DNA from 3 places in the Amycolatopsis sp. NPDC049159 genome. Region 2 is predicted to be linked to each of the others. Evidence: riboswitches for the same ligand, from Rfam matches in the RefSeq annotation. Region 2 holds a riboswitch; each other region holds the start of a gene.
What was found. Region 2 has a riboswitch for S-adenosylmethionine ahead of thrC (threonine synthase). Riboswitches for the same ligand answer to the same signal wherever they lie in the genome.

Region 1: another riboswitch for S-adenosylmethionine. It lies ahead of AB0B33_RS43945 (ATP-binding cassette domain-containing protein); the one in region 2 lies ahead of thrC (threonine synthase).
Region 3: another riboswitch for S-adenosylmethionine. It lies ahead of AB0B33_RS37920 (aminotransferase class V-fold PLP-dependent enzyme); the one in region 2 lies ahead of thrC (threonine synthase).

What each region holds. Positions count from the first base shown of each region.
Region 1 covers NZ_JBEZDL010000038.1:59,375-63,977, reverse strand. The annotation lists gene AB0B33_RS43955 (transglycosylase family protein) at 1-1,115, shown strand, start outside; gene rsmA (16S rRNA (adenine(1518)-N(6)/adenine(1519)-N(6))-dimethyltransferase RsmA) at 1,219-2,070, shown strand; SAM riboswitch class I at 2,197-2,287, shown strand; gene AB0B33_RS43945 (ATP-binding cassette domain-containing protein) at 2,501-3,514, shown strand; gene AB0B33_RS43940 (MFS transporter) at 3,568-4,603, opposite strand, start outside.
Region 2 covers NZ_JBEZDL010000005.1:12,144-16,746, reverse strand. The annotation lists gene AB0B33_RS10880 (DMT family transporter) at 1-590, opposite strand, end outside; gene rpsT (30S ribosomal protein S20) at 934-1,194, shown strand; gene holA (DNA polymerase III subunit delta) at 1,252-2,232, opposite strand; SAM riboswitch class I at 2,381-2,514, shown strand; gene thrC (threonine synthase) at 2,527-3,792, shown strand; gene AB0B33_RS10860 (ComEC/Rec2 family competence protein) at 3,835-4,603, opposite strand, start outside.
Region 3 covers NZ_JBEZDL010000025.1:46,864-51,466, reverse strand. The annotation lists gene lspA (signal peptidase II) at 1-458, opposite strand, end outside; gene AB0B33_RS37925 (hypothetical protein) at 536-1,153, opposite strand; gene AB0B33_RS37920 (aminotransferase class V-fold PLP-dependent enzyme) at 1,170-2,570, opposite strand; SAM riboswitch class IV at 2,610-2,724, opposite strand; gene AB0B33_RS37915 (potassium/proton antiporter) at 2,990-4,468, opposite strand; gene AB0B33_RS37910 (metalloregulator ArsR/SmtB family transcription factor) at 4,566-4,603, opposite strand, start outside.

The sequences.
Region 1 (4,603 bases), on a different contig from region 2:
CCAGCAAGGTCTGGAAGCGCCGCTTCCTCAAGGGCGCCGTCCTCAGCGTCATGATCAGCGTCGCCGGCGGCGGCGCGGCCGCGCTGGCGATGAACAAGAGCGTCACCGTCGACGTCGACGGCCAGCAGCAGACCATCCACTCCTTCGGCGACACCGTCGGCGAAGTGCTGGAGGACGCGGGCCTGTCCGTCGGCGAGCACGACTCGCTCTCGCCCTCCCCGCAGGCGGAGGTCGGCGACGGCGGCGTCATCAAGCTCGAGCGCGGCCGCCAGCTCAAGATGATCGTCGACGGCGCGGAGCACACCTCCTGGGTGCGCGCGACCCACCTCGGCGACGCGCTGTCCCAGCTCGGCATGACCGGGATGGACAAGCCCGGCACGTGGATGTCGATGCCGAAGGACGGCGAGCTGCCGCTCCAGGGCGCCACGGTCGAGATCAAGACCCTCAAGAACATCACCCTGTACGACGGCGCCAACGCGCCGAAGCAGGTGAAGACGACCGCGGTCACGACGAAGGAGTTCCTGGGCGAGTACAAGCTCACCCTGGGCCCGGAGGACCAGGCCGAGGGCGGTCTGGACGTCAAGCTGACCGACGGCGCCCAGGTCCACATCAGCCGCACCGGCGTCTCGACGGTCGTCCAGAAGGAGTCCATCGACCCGCCCGAGCAGCGCGTCGACGACCCGGACCTGGACAAGGGCAAGACCCAGGTCGAAGACCCCGGCACGCCCGGCGAGAAGATGGTGACCTACAAGGTCACGCAGAAGAACGGCAAAGAGGTCGCCCGCGAGAGCATCTCCGAGCAGATCATCACCGCGGCCAAGCCGAAGATCATCCACGTCGGCACCAAGAAGGCCCCGACCCCGGCCATCGGCGACGGCTCCGCGTGGGACCGCATCGCGGCGTGCGAGTCGGGCGGCAACTGGGCCATCAACACCGGCAACGGCTACTACGGCGGCCTCCAGTTCGACAAGCGCACCTGGGACGCCTACGGCGGCGACGCGTACGCGAACCTGCCGAGCCAGGCTTCGCGCGAGCAGCAGATCGCGGTCGCGGAGAAGGTCCGCGACGCGCGTGGCGGCTACAGCGCCTGGCCGGTCTGCGGCAAGAAGGCCTGAGTTTCGCTTCGGAACGGCCCCCGTCCTTTTTGGGCGGGGGCCGTTTCGTCTGCGGTCCGCACCGAGCGGAACAGGGCCGGAGTACGGTCGGTAAGCTCGCCCGGTGGTTGAACTGTTGGGACCGGCCGAGATCCGGGCGCTGGCGGCCGAGCTGGACGTGCGGCCGACCAAGAAGCTCGGGCAGAACTTCGTGCACGATCCCAACACCGTCCGGCGGATCGTCGAGCTGGCGAACGTCACCGAGGACGACGTCGTCCTCGAGGTAGGGCCCGGGCTCGGGTCGCTGACGCTGGGCCTGCTCGCCACCGGGGCGCGGGTCGTCGCCGTCGAGATCGATCCCAAGCTCGCCGCGCGGCTGCCCGAGACCGTCGCCGAGCGGGGGGCCGAAGCCGCCGGCCGGCTGACCGTCGTCGGGGCCGACGCGCTGCGCGTCAAGAACGCCGACCTGCCCGGCGAGCCGACCGCGCTCGTCGCCAACCTGCCCTACAACGTCGCCGTGCCGGTCGTGCTGCACCTGCTCGCCGAAGTGCCCTCGCTCGCCTCCGGGCTCGTCATGGTGCAGACCGAGGTCGCCGAGCGGATGGCGGCCGGGCCGGGCAGCCGGATCTACGGCGTCCCGAGCGTCAAGCTCGCTTGGTACGGTCCCGCACGGAAAGTCGCCGCGGTGCCACGGTCGGTGTTCTGGCCGGTGCCCAACGTGGATTCCGCGCTCGTCGCCTTCGAGCGCGCCGCCACCCCGGCGTCCGAAGACCGGGACGGTCTCTTCTCCCTGGTTGACGCCGCTTTCTCACAACGCAGGAAAACGCTTCGCGCCGCGCTCGCGGGCTGGGCGGGCTCGGCCGAACGGGCCGGGGAGCTCCTGACGGCCGCCGGGGTCGACCCGAAGACCCGGGGCGAGCAGCTCGACGTGCACGCTTTCGCCCGGATCGCGGCACGCGCGCGGGTCCACCACTGAATCCACCACAGTGGAGGCGGTGAAAAACGCACGTTTCGGCCGTCACCCCGTGACTGCGACACCTCCAGTCGTGTGATGTGGGCCAACGGGCTTGCTTTCGCTCCGTGGGATCGGCTTAACTCAGTACGTCCATCCCGAGCGACCGAGAGACCTGGCTCGTCGAAGTCGCAGCAACCACCCTCCACAGGGCAGGTGCTACCGCCAGGACCGATGGAGGCCGTTTTCGATGAAGAGGGTAGCTCGCCCCCTGCTGTTGACCAGGCGCCGCGTTGTCGACGAAGGCCGCCGCTCCGTCTCCGCATGTCGACGCTCGCGCTGAGCTTCGTCTGAGCCGACACACCCCTTCTTCACGCACCGTCCACTGAGGACGGACACTCGCTTGCGGCCGGGCGCGCCCTCGTGCGCTGCGCCCTGTTTTTCTGGAGCTATCGTGATCACGGTCGAAAACCTGTCCAAATCCTTTGCCACCAACGGAGATTCCGTCGTCGCCCTGCACGACGTGAGCGTCGAGGTCCAGGCCGGCTCGCTGTTCGGCGTCGTCGGCCCGGCCGGTTCGGGCAAGTCCGTCCTGGCCCGGTGCATCGCGCTGCAGGAGCGCCCCGACCGCGGCGTCGTCCGGCTGGACGGCCTCAACACCGGCACGCTCGACGGCCGCCGCCTCCGCGAGATCCGCCGTCAGCTCGGGGTCGTTTCGACGAAGCCGGAGCTGATCGCCGAGCGCACCATCGCCGGCAACATCGCTTCCCCGCTGGAGCAGCTCGGCGTCGACGGCCCGCAGCGCCGCAGCCGGGTCGGCTCGCTGCTGGACCTCGTCGGCCTGACCCCGCGCGCCGCGCAGCGTCCCGGTGAGCTCACCGCGGGTCAGCTCCGCCGCGTCGCGGTCGCGAAGGCGCTGGCCGCCGCGCCCGCCGTGCTGCTCGCCGACGACCCGACCGCCGGGATCGACCCGGAGGAGGCCGGCTCGGTGCTCACCGTGCTCGACCGCGCCCGCTCCGAGCTCGGCACCACGGTCGTCGTCACGACGCCGGACGCGGGCGTCGTCCGCCGGCTCTGCGACGACGTCGCGGTGCTGGAAGACGGCACCGTCGTCGAGCGCGGCACCGTGCTCGACCTGATCTCGAACCCGGGCAGCCGCACCGCGCAGGCGCTGCTGCCGGCCATCGAGACCTCGCGCTCGCAGTCCTCGCGCTACGACCGCGCGGTCGACGTCGTGCTGGTCGGGTTCGCGTCGGTGGGCGCGCTGCTGCCCGAGGCCGCCGGCCGCTTCGACGTCGAGTTCGCCACCATCGGCGGCGGGCTGACCCGGATCGGCGACACCCCGGTCGGCCGCTTCCGCCTCGGCGTCCGCGGCGAGCGCGCCGACGCGGCGCTGGCGTGGGTCGCCGAGCGCGGCGGCCACGTCACCCAGACCGCCCGCGGCCCCCAGGCCGTCGTCGCCGCCTGATCCCATCTGTCGTGAAGGCCACCTCGAGGAATTCGAGGTGGCCTTCACGGCGTTCAGCGGGAGCCGCGCGGGAGGACGAGGAACGCGGTGAGGGCGGCCGCGGCGACGATCGCCGCCGCCCAGGCCGACGCCGTCGTGTAGCCGTGGACGATCGCCGTCGGCGTGGTGAGGCCCGCCGAGGCCGCGGTGGCGATGGTGTTCAGGGCGGCCGTGCCGAGGGACGCGCCCACCTGCTGCGACGTCGTCACGAACGCCGAAGCCGCGCCCGCGTCCCGCGCACCGACGTCGCGGGTGGCGACGTTCAGCACCACCGGCATGCACAGCCCGGCCCCGACGCCGAGCAGCAGCTGCATCGGCAGGACGACCCCGGCGTAGGACGCGTCCGGCGTCAGCCGCGTGGCCGCCACGAGCCCGCAAGCCAGCACGGACAACCCGCCCGCCAGCAGCGGCCGCGGGCCGACGCGCGGGAGCAGCCGTCCCGAAAGCTGGGTCGACGTCAGCATGTTCGCCCCCAGTGTCGGCAGGAACGCCAGCGCCGCGGCGAGCGCGCCGTAGCCCATCACGACCTGCAGCTGGTAGGTCAGGAACAGGAACATCCCGAACGCGCCGAACGAGGCCGCCCCGATCGTCAGGTAGGCGACGGCGCGAGCGCGGTCGCGCACCACCGCGAGCGGCAGCAGCGGGTGCGGGTGCCGGGCCTGCCGGCGCACGAACCAGCCGAGCAGGAACAGCGACAGCACGAGGAAACCCAGCACCGGCGGGGAAAATCCCTGAGTGGCCACTTCGGACAGTGCGTGCACCAGCAGCACGACGCCGCCGCAGCTGAGCGCCGCACTGGTCCAGTCCAGCTGCGTGTCGCGGTGCGCGGCCGTCGGCGGCACGGCGAACCAGGCGCCCAGCCCGGCCAGCACGGCGACCGGCACGTTGACGTAGAGGCTCCAGCGCCAGTCGAGGAACTGCGTGAGCGCGCCGCCGACGGTGAGGCCCAGCGCGGAGCCGGACATCATGATGGCGCCGAAGATCCCGAACGCCTTCCCGCGTTCGCGGGGGTCGGTGAAGGTGAGCGTCAGCAACGACATCGTCGACGGC
Region 2 (4,603 bases):
GGCACGAGCAGCACGCTCTGCAGGATCGAGCCGAGGCCGAAGTAGACGACCGGCGGCACGCCGAGACCGGTCACCGAGTGCGCGTCCCAGAGCGTGTACCCGGCGATGACGGCCCCGGTCAGCAGCCCGTAGCCGATCCCGGCCCGGCGGGCCCGCGGGTCACCGCCGCCACGGCCGGTGCTGATCACCAGTACCCCGGCGATGACCAGGAACGCACCGATGAGACCGAGCCACCCGGGGCGTTCACCCAGCACCAGGACGGCGGCCAGCACCGACAGCAGCGGTCCGGTGCCCCGGGCGACCGGGTAGACGACGGACAGGTCACCGACGCGGTAGCCGCGTTGCAGCACGATCCCGTAGGCGATGTGCAGCACCGAGGTGACGAACCCGGCGAGCAGCCAGCTCCACTGTGGACGGTCCGCTTCGACGACGAGCTGCACCACCGTGATCGGCAAGAGCACGACCGCGCCGACGGTGTAGTAGAGCCAGACGAACTGGGTGCCGCCGGAGGAGATCCGCTTGGCGGCGAGGTTCCACGCGGCGTGCACCACGGCGGCGACGAGGACGAGGGACAAGGCGGTGGCGTTCACGGGACCCCTCACGGGTTTTCGCGGGCGCGAAAACCGGGTCCTCCAGGCTTTTGCCCCGTCAGATGAACGACCGGCCGTCCGGGCCCGCCGATGGTGCCGCTCGGACCAGACCCGCCCGGCCCTGGTTGTGTGTGCGGCGTGCGGACCGGCGACGGAACCCTAGGCACTGACCGCCGTCCACCGTACCCCCGGTGATCAGGTGCCGCCGGAAGCCGCCGCGAGCTGGGCTGTTAAAGTGGACGCTCGTTGCCGTGCGGCATTCCGTCATGGAGGAAACCCGCTTTTCAGCGGGGCCGAACGAGCGCGGCGGCGGATCTCACCGAGTGAAAGCAGGAGTTGCCTCATGGCCAACATCAAGTCGCAGATCAAGCGCATCACCACGAACGAGAAGGCGCGTCAGCGCAACCAGGCGATCCGGTCCTCGGTGAAGACCGCGATCCGCAAGGTCCGCGAAGCGGCCGACGCCGGCGACAAGGCCAAGGCCACGGAGCTGCAGCGCGACGCCGCCCAGAAGCTGGACAAGGCCGTCTCGAAGGGCGTCATCCACGCCAACCAGGCCGCCAACAAGAAGTCGGCGCTGGCCAAGCGCGTCAACGCGCTCTGAGCTGGTTGATTTCTGGGAAGGCCCCGGCTCCGGCCGGGGCCTTCTCCGTGTCCGGGGTCAGCGGTCGCCCTTGGCCGCCGCGACCTCGAGGACAGCGCGCTCCAGCGCGTAGCCCGGGTCCGCCGCCACGCCCTTGACCTCGGCGTTCAGCCGTGCGACCACCCGCATGGCCGTGGCCAGGCCGTCCTGGTTCCACCCGCGGGACTGGCCCTGCGCCTTGCGGATCTTCCACGGCGGCATGCCCAGCTCACCCGCCAGCTGGTTCGGGTTGCCGCGCCCGGCCCCCGAGACGCGCGCGATCGTGCGGACCGCGTCGGCCAACGCGTCCGCCACCAGGACGTGCGGGACCCCCAGCTGCATCGCCCAGCGCAACGACTCCAGCGCCGCCGAGCGGTCGCCGCTGACGGCCTTCTCCGCGACCGCGAACCCGGTCACGTCGGCGCGGCCGCGGTGGTACCGGTGGACCGCGTCGGTGTCGATCGTCCCGCCCGTGTCGGCCACCAGCTGGTTGGCCGCCGAGGAGAGTTCGCGCAGGTCGGAGCCCACGGCGTCGATCAGCGCGGCGACCCCGGCCGGGTCGATCTTGCCGCCCGCCCGGCGCACCTCGTGCCGCACGAACTGCTCGCGCTCGGCCGGCTTCGTCAGCTTCGGGCACTCCGTGATCTCGGCCCCGGCCTTCTTCAGCGACGCCGGGAGCGTCTTGCCCGCCTTGCTGCGGCCGCCCCCGGTGTGGACGACGACGAGCACGACCCCCTCCGCCGGGTCCTTCAGGTAGGACGCCACGGCGTCGGCCAGCTCCTGCGAGATGTCCTGCGCCGATTCGAGGACGATCACGCGGCCCTCGCTGAACAGCGACGGGCTCACCAGTTCGGCCAGCTCGGGGGCTGTGAGATCGGACACCCGGACCCGGGTCAGCTCGGCCGTGGCGTCCATCGCGCGGGCGGCGGCCAGCGTCTCGCGGACGGCCCGCTCGATCAGCAGTTCTTCGTCACCCAGCACCAGGTGCAGCGGGGCCGGGGCGGTGGCTTGCGCGGTCACCCCCGAATCCTCTCACCCGCGCCGCGGTGCGCCCGCTCCGGTGATGTCGAGCGGACACCATGGCACGGCTCGAGCACCATGTCGTACGGTGTAGGCGAGGCAGCCCGCCCCGGGGAAACCCGGCGTGCGCGCACCGACAACTGAATACCGCTCATCCAGAGGGGCAGAGGGAACGGCCCGACGAAGCCCCGGCAACCGGCGTACAGCCCGTCATCCCGCGATCGCGGGGTAGCTGACGACCACGGTGCCAATTCCGGCCCGCTTCGGCGGGGCAGATGAGGAAGGAACCTCGCGATGACCGCAACCCTCGGCACGACCTCCACCACCAAGACCCCGGACCTCGGTCCCGCCGTCGAGCTGGTGTCGAAGGAAGAGGGCCACCGGCAGCCGCTCGCCCCCGAATTCGTCTCCGCCGAAGACTTCTCGCCGCTCGAGGTCGCCTACGACTTCGGCCGCGTCCGCCGCGAAGACATCGAGGCCGGCCCCAAGAACATCTGGCGCTACAAGAAACTCCTCCCGGTTCCGTCCAACGTCGAAGAGATCCCCAACACCGAGCCGGGCGCGACCCGCCTGGTCCGCGCCGACCGCCTCGCCAAGGAACTCGGCCTCAAGCGCCTGTGGGTCAAGGACGACACCGGCAACCCGACGCACTCGTTCAAGGACCGCGTCGTCGCCGTCGCGCTGGCCGCGGCCCGCGAGTTCGGCTTCGAGGTGCTCGCGTGTCCGTCGACCGGCAACCTGGCCAACGCGACGGCCGCCGCCGCGGCCCGCGCCGGCTGGCGGTCGGTCGTGCTGATCCCGAAGTCCCTCGAGCGCGCCAAGATCCTCACCACCGCCGTGTACGACGGCGACCTCGTCGCGGTCGACGGCAACTACGACGACGTCAACCGCCTCGCCACCGAGCTGGCCGGCGAGCACCCGAAGTGGGCGTTCGTGAACGTGAACGTCCGGCCGTACTACTCGGAAGGCTCGAAGACGCTGGCCTTCGAGGTCGCCGAGCAGCTCGGCTGGCGCATCCCCTCGCAGATCGTCGTGCCGATCGCCTCCGGTTCGCAGTTGACCAAGGTGGACAAGGGTTTCCGTGAGCTGGGCCAGCTCGGCCTCGTGGACGCCAGCCCGTACAAGGTGTTCGGCGCCCAGGCCACCGGCTGCTCGCCGGTGTCGGCCGCGTTCCGCGCCGGCCATGACGTCGTCCAGCCGGTGAAGCCGGACACCATCGCCCGCTCGCTGGCGATCGGCAACCCGGCCGACGGCCCCTACGTGCTCGACGTCGTCAACCGCACCGGTGGCGCGATCGAGGACGTCACCGACGAAGAGGTCGTCGAAGGCATCCGCCTGCTGGCCCGCACCGAAGGCATCTTCACCGAGACGGCCGGCGGCGTCACCGTCGCCACGGCGAAGAAGCTGATCGAGACGGGCAAGCTGGACCCGGACGCGGAGACCGTCCTGCTGATCACCGGCGACGGCCTCAAGACCCTCGACGCGATCGAGAACCACGTGGGCCCCAAGGCGATCGTGCCCCCGTCGGCCGCCGCCGTGAACAAGGCGCTCGGCTACTGACGTCCGCCGGCCCGGGGCGCGCCGCGAGGCGTGCCCCGGGTTTCAGCGGCGCGGCGGGCCACGAGGCTCGCCCCGGCGCGCGACCGCCGGCCCCGCCGTGTCCGTCACGACCGCCGTGTCGCCGTCGACGTCGGTCCGCGTGACGAGCGCGCCGAGCGCCGTCAATGTGTCCATTGTGGACTTGTTCGGGTGGCCGTAGGTGTTGCCGGCGCCGACGCTGACCAAGGCCACCCGCGGCGCCACCGCCGCGAGGAAAGACGGCAGCGAGTAACGCGAACCGTGGTGGGGGACTTTCAGCACCTCCGCTTTCAGGTCACCGATGTCGGCGAGCAGGTCGGCTTGCGCGGCCAGCTCGACGTCGCCGGTCAGCAGCACCCGGCCCGCCGCCGTTTCCGCCCGCAGCACGACCGAGCTGTTGTTGATGGTCGTTCCGTCCTGCCCCGCCGAGCGCGCCGGTACGTACCGCGGCCCCAAGACGTCGAGCGACAATCCCGGCCAGGCCAGCCGCTCCCCCGGGTTCAGCTCCACCAGCGGCACCGCCTGCCGGGCCGCTTCCGCAGCCACCTGCCGCCACGCCCACTCCGGCGCCCGCCCCGCCCCGACGGCGATCCCGCCGACCGCCCGGCCGTCGAAGACCGACGCCAGCCCGCCGATGTGGTCGGCGTGCAGGTGGCTCAGCACCAGCAGCGGGATCCGGTCGACGGCCAGCCGGTGCAGGCATTCGTCGACCGGCCCCGGTTCGGGCCCGGTGTCCACGACGACGGCCCGCCCGGTTTCGGCGGTCGCCAGCACCACCGCGTCGCCCTGGCCG
Region 3 (4,603 bases), on a different contig from region 2:
GCGAAGCCCTTGCCGTTGGGCGCGAACGCCGAGATGAAGTCGACGACGTGGCCCTGCAGCCCGCCGGGCGCGCGGAAGATGCGGTCGGTCAGGTTGCCGGTGGCCCCGGCGAGCACCAGGCCCAGGCCGATCGCCCAGCCGATCGAGCGCAGCCGCCGCGACAGCCAGATGATCGCGATGACGACGGCGAGCGCGACCAGCGCCAGCACCCACGTCATGCCGGTGGCCATCGAGAACGCGGCGCCGGGGTTGCGGATCACCTGCAGGTAGATGAGCCCGCCGAGGATCTTGACCGGCTCCTTGCCCTCCAGGTTGGCGGTGACCAGGTTCTTCGTCACCAGGTCGATCGCCCAGAACACGACGGCGATCGCGAACACCCAGCCGACCCGCCGCTTCGGCAGCAACGGCTTCGCCGGGACCTCGGGGTTCTCCGGGGCGTCGGCAGCCGGGTCGGGCACCGCCTCTTCGGGCGCGGCGGTGTCGGGTTCGGAACGGCTGGGCTCGGTGCTCACCGGTCCATTGTCCACGGCGCTGGTCAAGCGGTGTCGCGGCGGTGCCGGAGCAGGGCGGCGAAGGCGGCGGCGAGCAGGACGAGCGCCGCCAGCAGCACGCCCACGAGGTCCGCCGAGAGCACGACGGCCACGAGCGCGAACAGGGCCGCGGTGACCAGGAGGAACACGCTGCGTTCGTACGCCGCGAGCACCAGCAGGCCGAGGGTGGCCAGCAGCGGGCCGCGCAGCCCGTCCCCGAGCCGGAACTGCCAGGACCCCACCAGGTCGAGCAGCGGGACGGCGAGCAGCGCGCCGAGCGTGCCGAGGACGAACCACCCGGTGCGGGCCGGGCGCAGCGCGAGGGCGTACCAGACGGCCGTGCCGGCCACCACCACGAGCAGCGCGACCAGCCACACCGGCCCGGCGGGCAGCTCCGCCCCCGCGGCGTAGTAGGTGTCCTGGGTGAAGAACTGCGTCGCCGGGTAGCCCGTGCCGCCGACGCCGCCGGTGCCGAGGTGCTGCTGCTCCAGCGGTCCGGAAACGAGGTTCACGGCGTCGCCCTCGGCCGGGCTCCGGCGCGACAGCAGCCGCACCACCGCCGCGCCGATCAGCGCGAAACCCAGCAACGCCAGCGGAAACCAGAAACGCGGTCCTCTCCCCATCGGGCCAGGCTAACGCTCAGCAGAACGGCGGGAGCTCCCGCGGGTCGCCGACCGGCGCCCAGCGGCCGTCCACCTTCGCGTACTCCCAGTCCGCTCCGCGCGCGACGATCCGGCGCAGCGCCAGCAGCACGCGGTCGACGTGCTCTTCGGTGCTGCCCAGGCCGAGGCTGACGCGGATCGCCTGCTGCCCCTCGCCGCCGGCGACGGCGATCAGGCGCTTGGCCGCGATGTGGGCGCAGAAGGCGCCGTCGCGCACGCCGATGCCGTACTCCGCGGACAGGACCGCCGCGAGCCAGCCCGGGTCGAACCCCGCGACGGTGAAGCTGACCGTGCCGACGCGGTCGACCGGCGCGTCGAACAGGCGCAGTTCGGCGCAGCCCGGGATGCTCTCGAGTCCCTTGCGCAGCCGGGTGAGCAGCGCCTGTTCGTGCGCGACGACGGCGTCCCAGTCGCGGGAGAGGGTCTCGCACGCGACGCCCAGCGCGTACACGCCGACGGTGTTGGGCGAACCGGCTTCGTGGCGCTCGGGGCCGTCGTTCCAGACGACGGCGTCTTCGGTGACGAGCTTCGTCGCGCCGCCGCCGGCGAGGTACGGGCGCGCGGCGCGCAGCCAGTCCGCGCGGCCGATCAGCGCGCCGGCGCCGAAGGGGGCGTACAGCTTGTGGCCGGAAACGGCGACGTAGTCGACGTCCAGGTCCCGGATCGAGATCCGGCGGTGCGGCGCGAGCTGCGCGGCGTCGAGGGCGATGCGGGCGCCGTGCTTCCGCGCCACGGCGGCGATTTCGGCCACCGGGAGCAGCTCACCGGTCACGTTGGACGCGCCGGTGACGACCACGAGCCGGGGCCCCTGCGGGGAACCCGCGAGTGCTTCGTCCACAGCGGACACTGCGGCGAGACGCGTGCGCGGGGCCGGGATCCGCCGGACGTTCGGGCCCTGCCACGGCAGCAGCGCGGCGTGGTGCTCGGTGTCGAAGACGACGACGGTGGTGTGCCGCGGCAGGCTGCGGGCGAGCAGGTTGAAGGAGTCGGTGGTGTTGCGGGTGAAGACGACGGTGTCGGTCCGGCGGGCGTCGACGAACCGGCGCAGGACGTCGCGGGTGCGCTCGTAGAGCTTGGTGGAGACCTGCGAGGCGAAGCCGGCGCCGCGGTGGACGCTGGCGTACCAGGGCAGGAACTCGTCGACCTTGGCGCGGACGGCGTCGAGGCAGGGGGCGCTCGCCGCGTGGTCGAGGTTGGCGTACCCGATGGTTTCGCCGGTGACGAGCGGGACGCGCAGCGCCGCGCCGGCGACAGTGGGGATGCCCTGCGGGGCAAGGAATTCGGTGCCACGGGCGGCCGGGGCGGTGGCGAGACCCGGTTCGGCGGCGTGCGGGGTTCCGGAAGTCGTGGCGCTGGTGCGGTCGATGGCGAGAGTCATCGGGGTGCCTCCTCGGCGGTCCGGGGGACCCCGGCGAGGGGCCCGCGCTTGCCCGTCGCGGGACGCGACCGGCCCGGTCTTCACCCGGGGCACCCCACCGCGGTAGGAGGGTTGCCGGCCAGCAAGCCGGGGCTTCGCGCTGGCACTCATGACCTGGCACAGAAGGTAACCGAGAACGCGCCGGGTGGCCAACCCCCTCCTCACATTCTGAGACGCCGTTCACAGCGCGCCCTGGTCAGAGCTTCGCGCGGAACCGGCCGGGCAGCGGGATCACGGCGTCGTCGGCGAGGTGCGTCGCGGTGCCTTCGTACTGCTCGGCGTGGTCGAGGGTCACCCAGTGGCCGCCGGCGCGGTGCTGCAGGTGGCCGGTGGCGGCGAGCGGCGCGGGTAGCCACCCATGAGAACGAGAGCCGGCCGCGTCAGCGACCCGACTCGCCCTTCCAGCGGGCCAGGCGCCCGGCCCGGTCGACGGCGCGCAGCCGGAGCTCGACGGCGTCGCGCACCGCCGACGTCGTGACCACCAGCAGCTGGTCGTGCTCCTGCAGCCGGCTGGTCTTCTGCGGGGTGAAGCCCGCTTCGCCGCGGACGACCAGGCTGACCGTCGCGCCGACGGGGAGCCGCAGCTCGGAGAGGTACACGCCGTGCAGCTTGGACCCGGGCTGGATGCGCACCTGCAGCAGTTCGGCGCCGAGCTCGTCCAGCGGGGCCGAGTCGACCTCGATCTCGTGCGCCTCGGACTTCTTCGCCAGCCCGAGCCAGCGCCCGAGCGGGCCGAGCGTCGCGCCCTGCAGCAGCGTCAGCACGATGACCAGCACGAACACCGCGTCGACCAGCCGTTGCGCGCCGGGCACCCCGTGCGACAGCGGGATCATGGCGAGCACGATCGGCACCGCGCCGCGCAGTCCGGCCCACGACAGGAACGCCTGTTCCCGCCACGGCAGCCGGAACGGCAGCATCGCCAGCACGACCGAGATCGGCCGCGCCAGCAGCAGCACGACGGCGCCCGCGACCAGGCCGGGCACGATCGCGTCGAGCAGCCGGCCCGGCGAGGCGAACAGGCCGAGCAGCACGAACAACCCGATCTGGGCCAGCCAGCCCAGCCCCTCGGCGAACGAGAGCGTGTCGGAGCGGTGCGGGAGCCGCGAATTGCCGAGCACCAGCGCGGCGACGTAGGTGGCGAGCAGCCCGGACGCGTGCAGCAGCTGCCCGGACGAATACGCCACGACGCACACTGCGACCGTGGCCAGCGGGTACAGGCCGGTCGCCGGCAGCGCGGCGCGGCGCAGCGCGATCCCGCCGAGCCAGCCGAACGCGAGCCCGATGGCCAGGCCGGCCGCGAGCTCGTAGACCACGAGCAGCGGCAGCGACCAGTCCACAGTGGTGCCTTCGGCCAGCACGACGACGGCGATGTAGGCCGGCGCGTCGTTGATGCCGGACTCCAGTTCGAGCGCGCCGGTGAGCCGTTTGCCGATCCCGGCCGAGCGGAGCACCGAGAACACCGCCGCCGCGTCGGTCGAGGCGAGCACCGCGCCCCACAGCAGCGCGATCCGCCAGTCGAGGCCCAGCAGCCAGTGCAGGGCCGCGCCGGTGACCGCGACGCTGACCACGACGGACACTGTGGACAGTGCGATACCGATGCCCAGCGCGGGTTTGACGGCCGACCACCGCGTGGTCAGCCCGCCTTCGGCGAGGATCATGACGAGCGCGGCGAGGCCGAGCGACTGGGTCAGCTCGGGGTTGTCGAAGCGGATGCCGAAGCCGGCTTCGCCCAGCAGCACGCCCATCGCGAGGTAGAGCAGCAGCGAGGGCAGGCCGAGCCGGATCGAGACCCGCACGGCGAGCACGGAGGCGAGCAGCACGACGCCGCCGACGCCGAGCAGCACGGGAAGCTGGTCCATGCCGCCTCCCTCCCGAGTGCCGTGGGGCCCTCAGAATAGTGAGGCGGGCGGGTTAACACGTTCGTGTACCGCTGCCGCGAGTCGGACACCCGGTGTGTTAAGGACAGCCGAGCGCGTCGAGCTCGACCCCGAGCG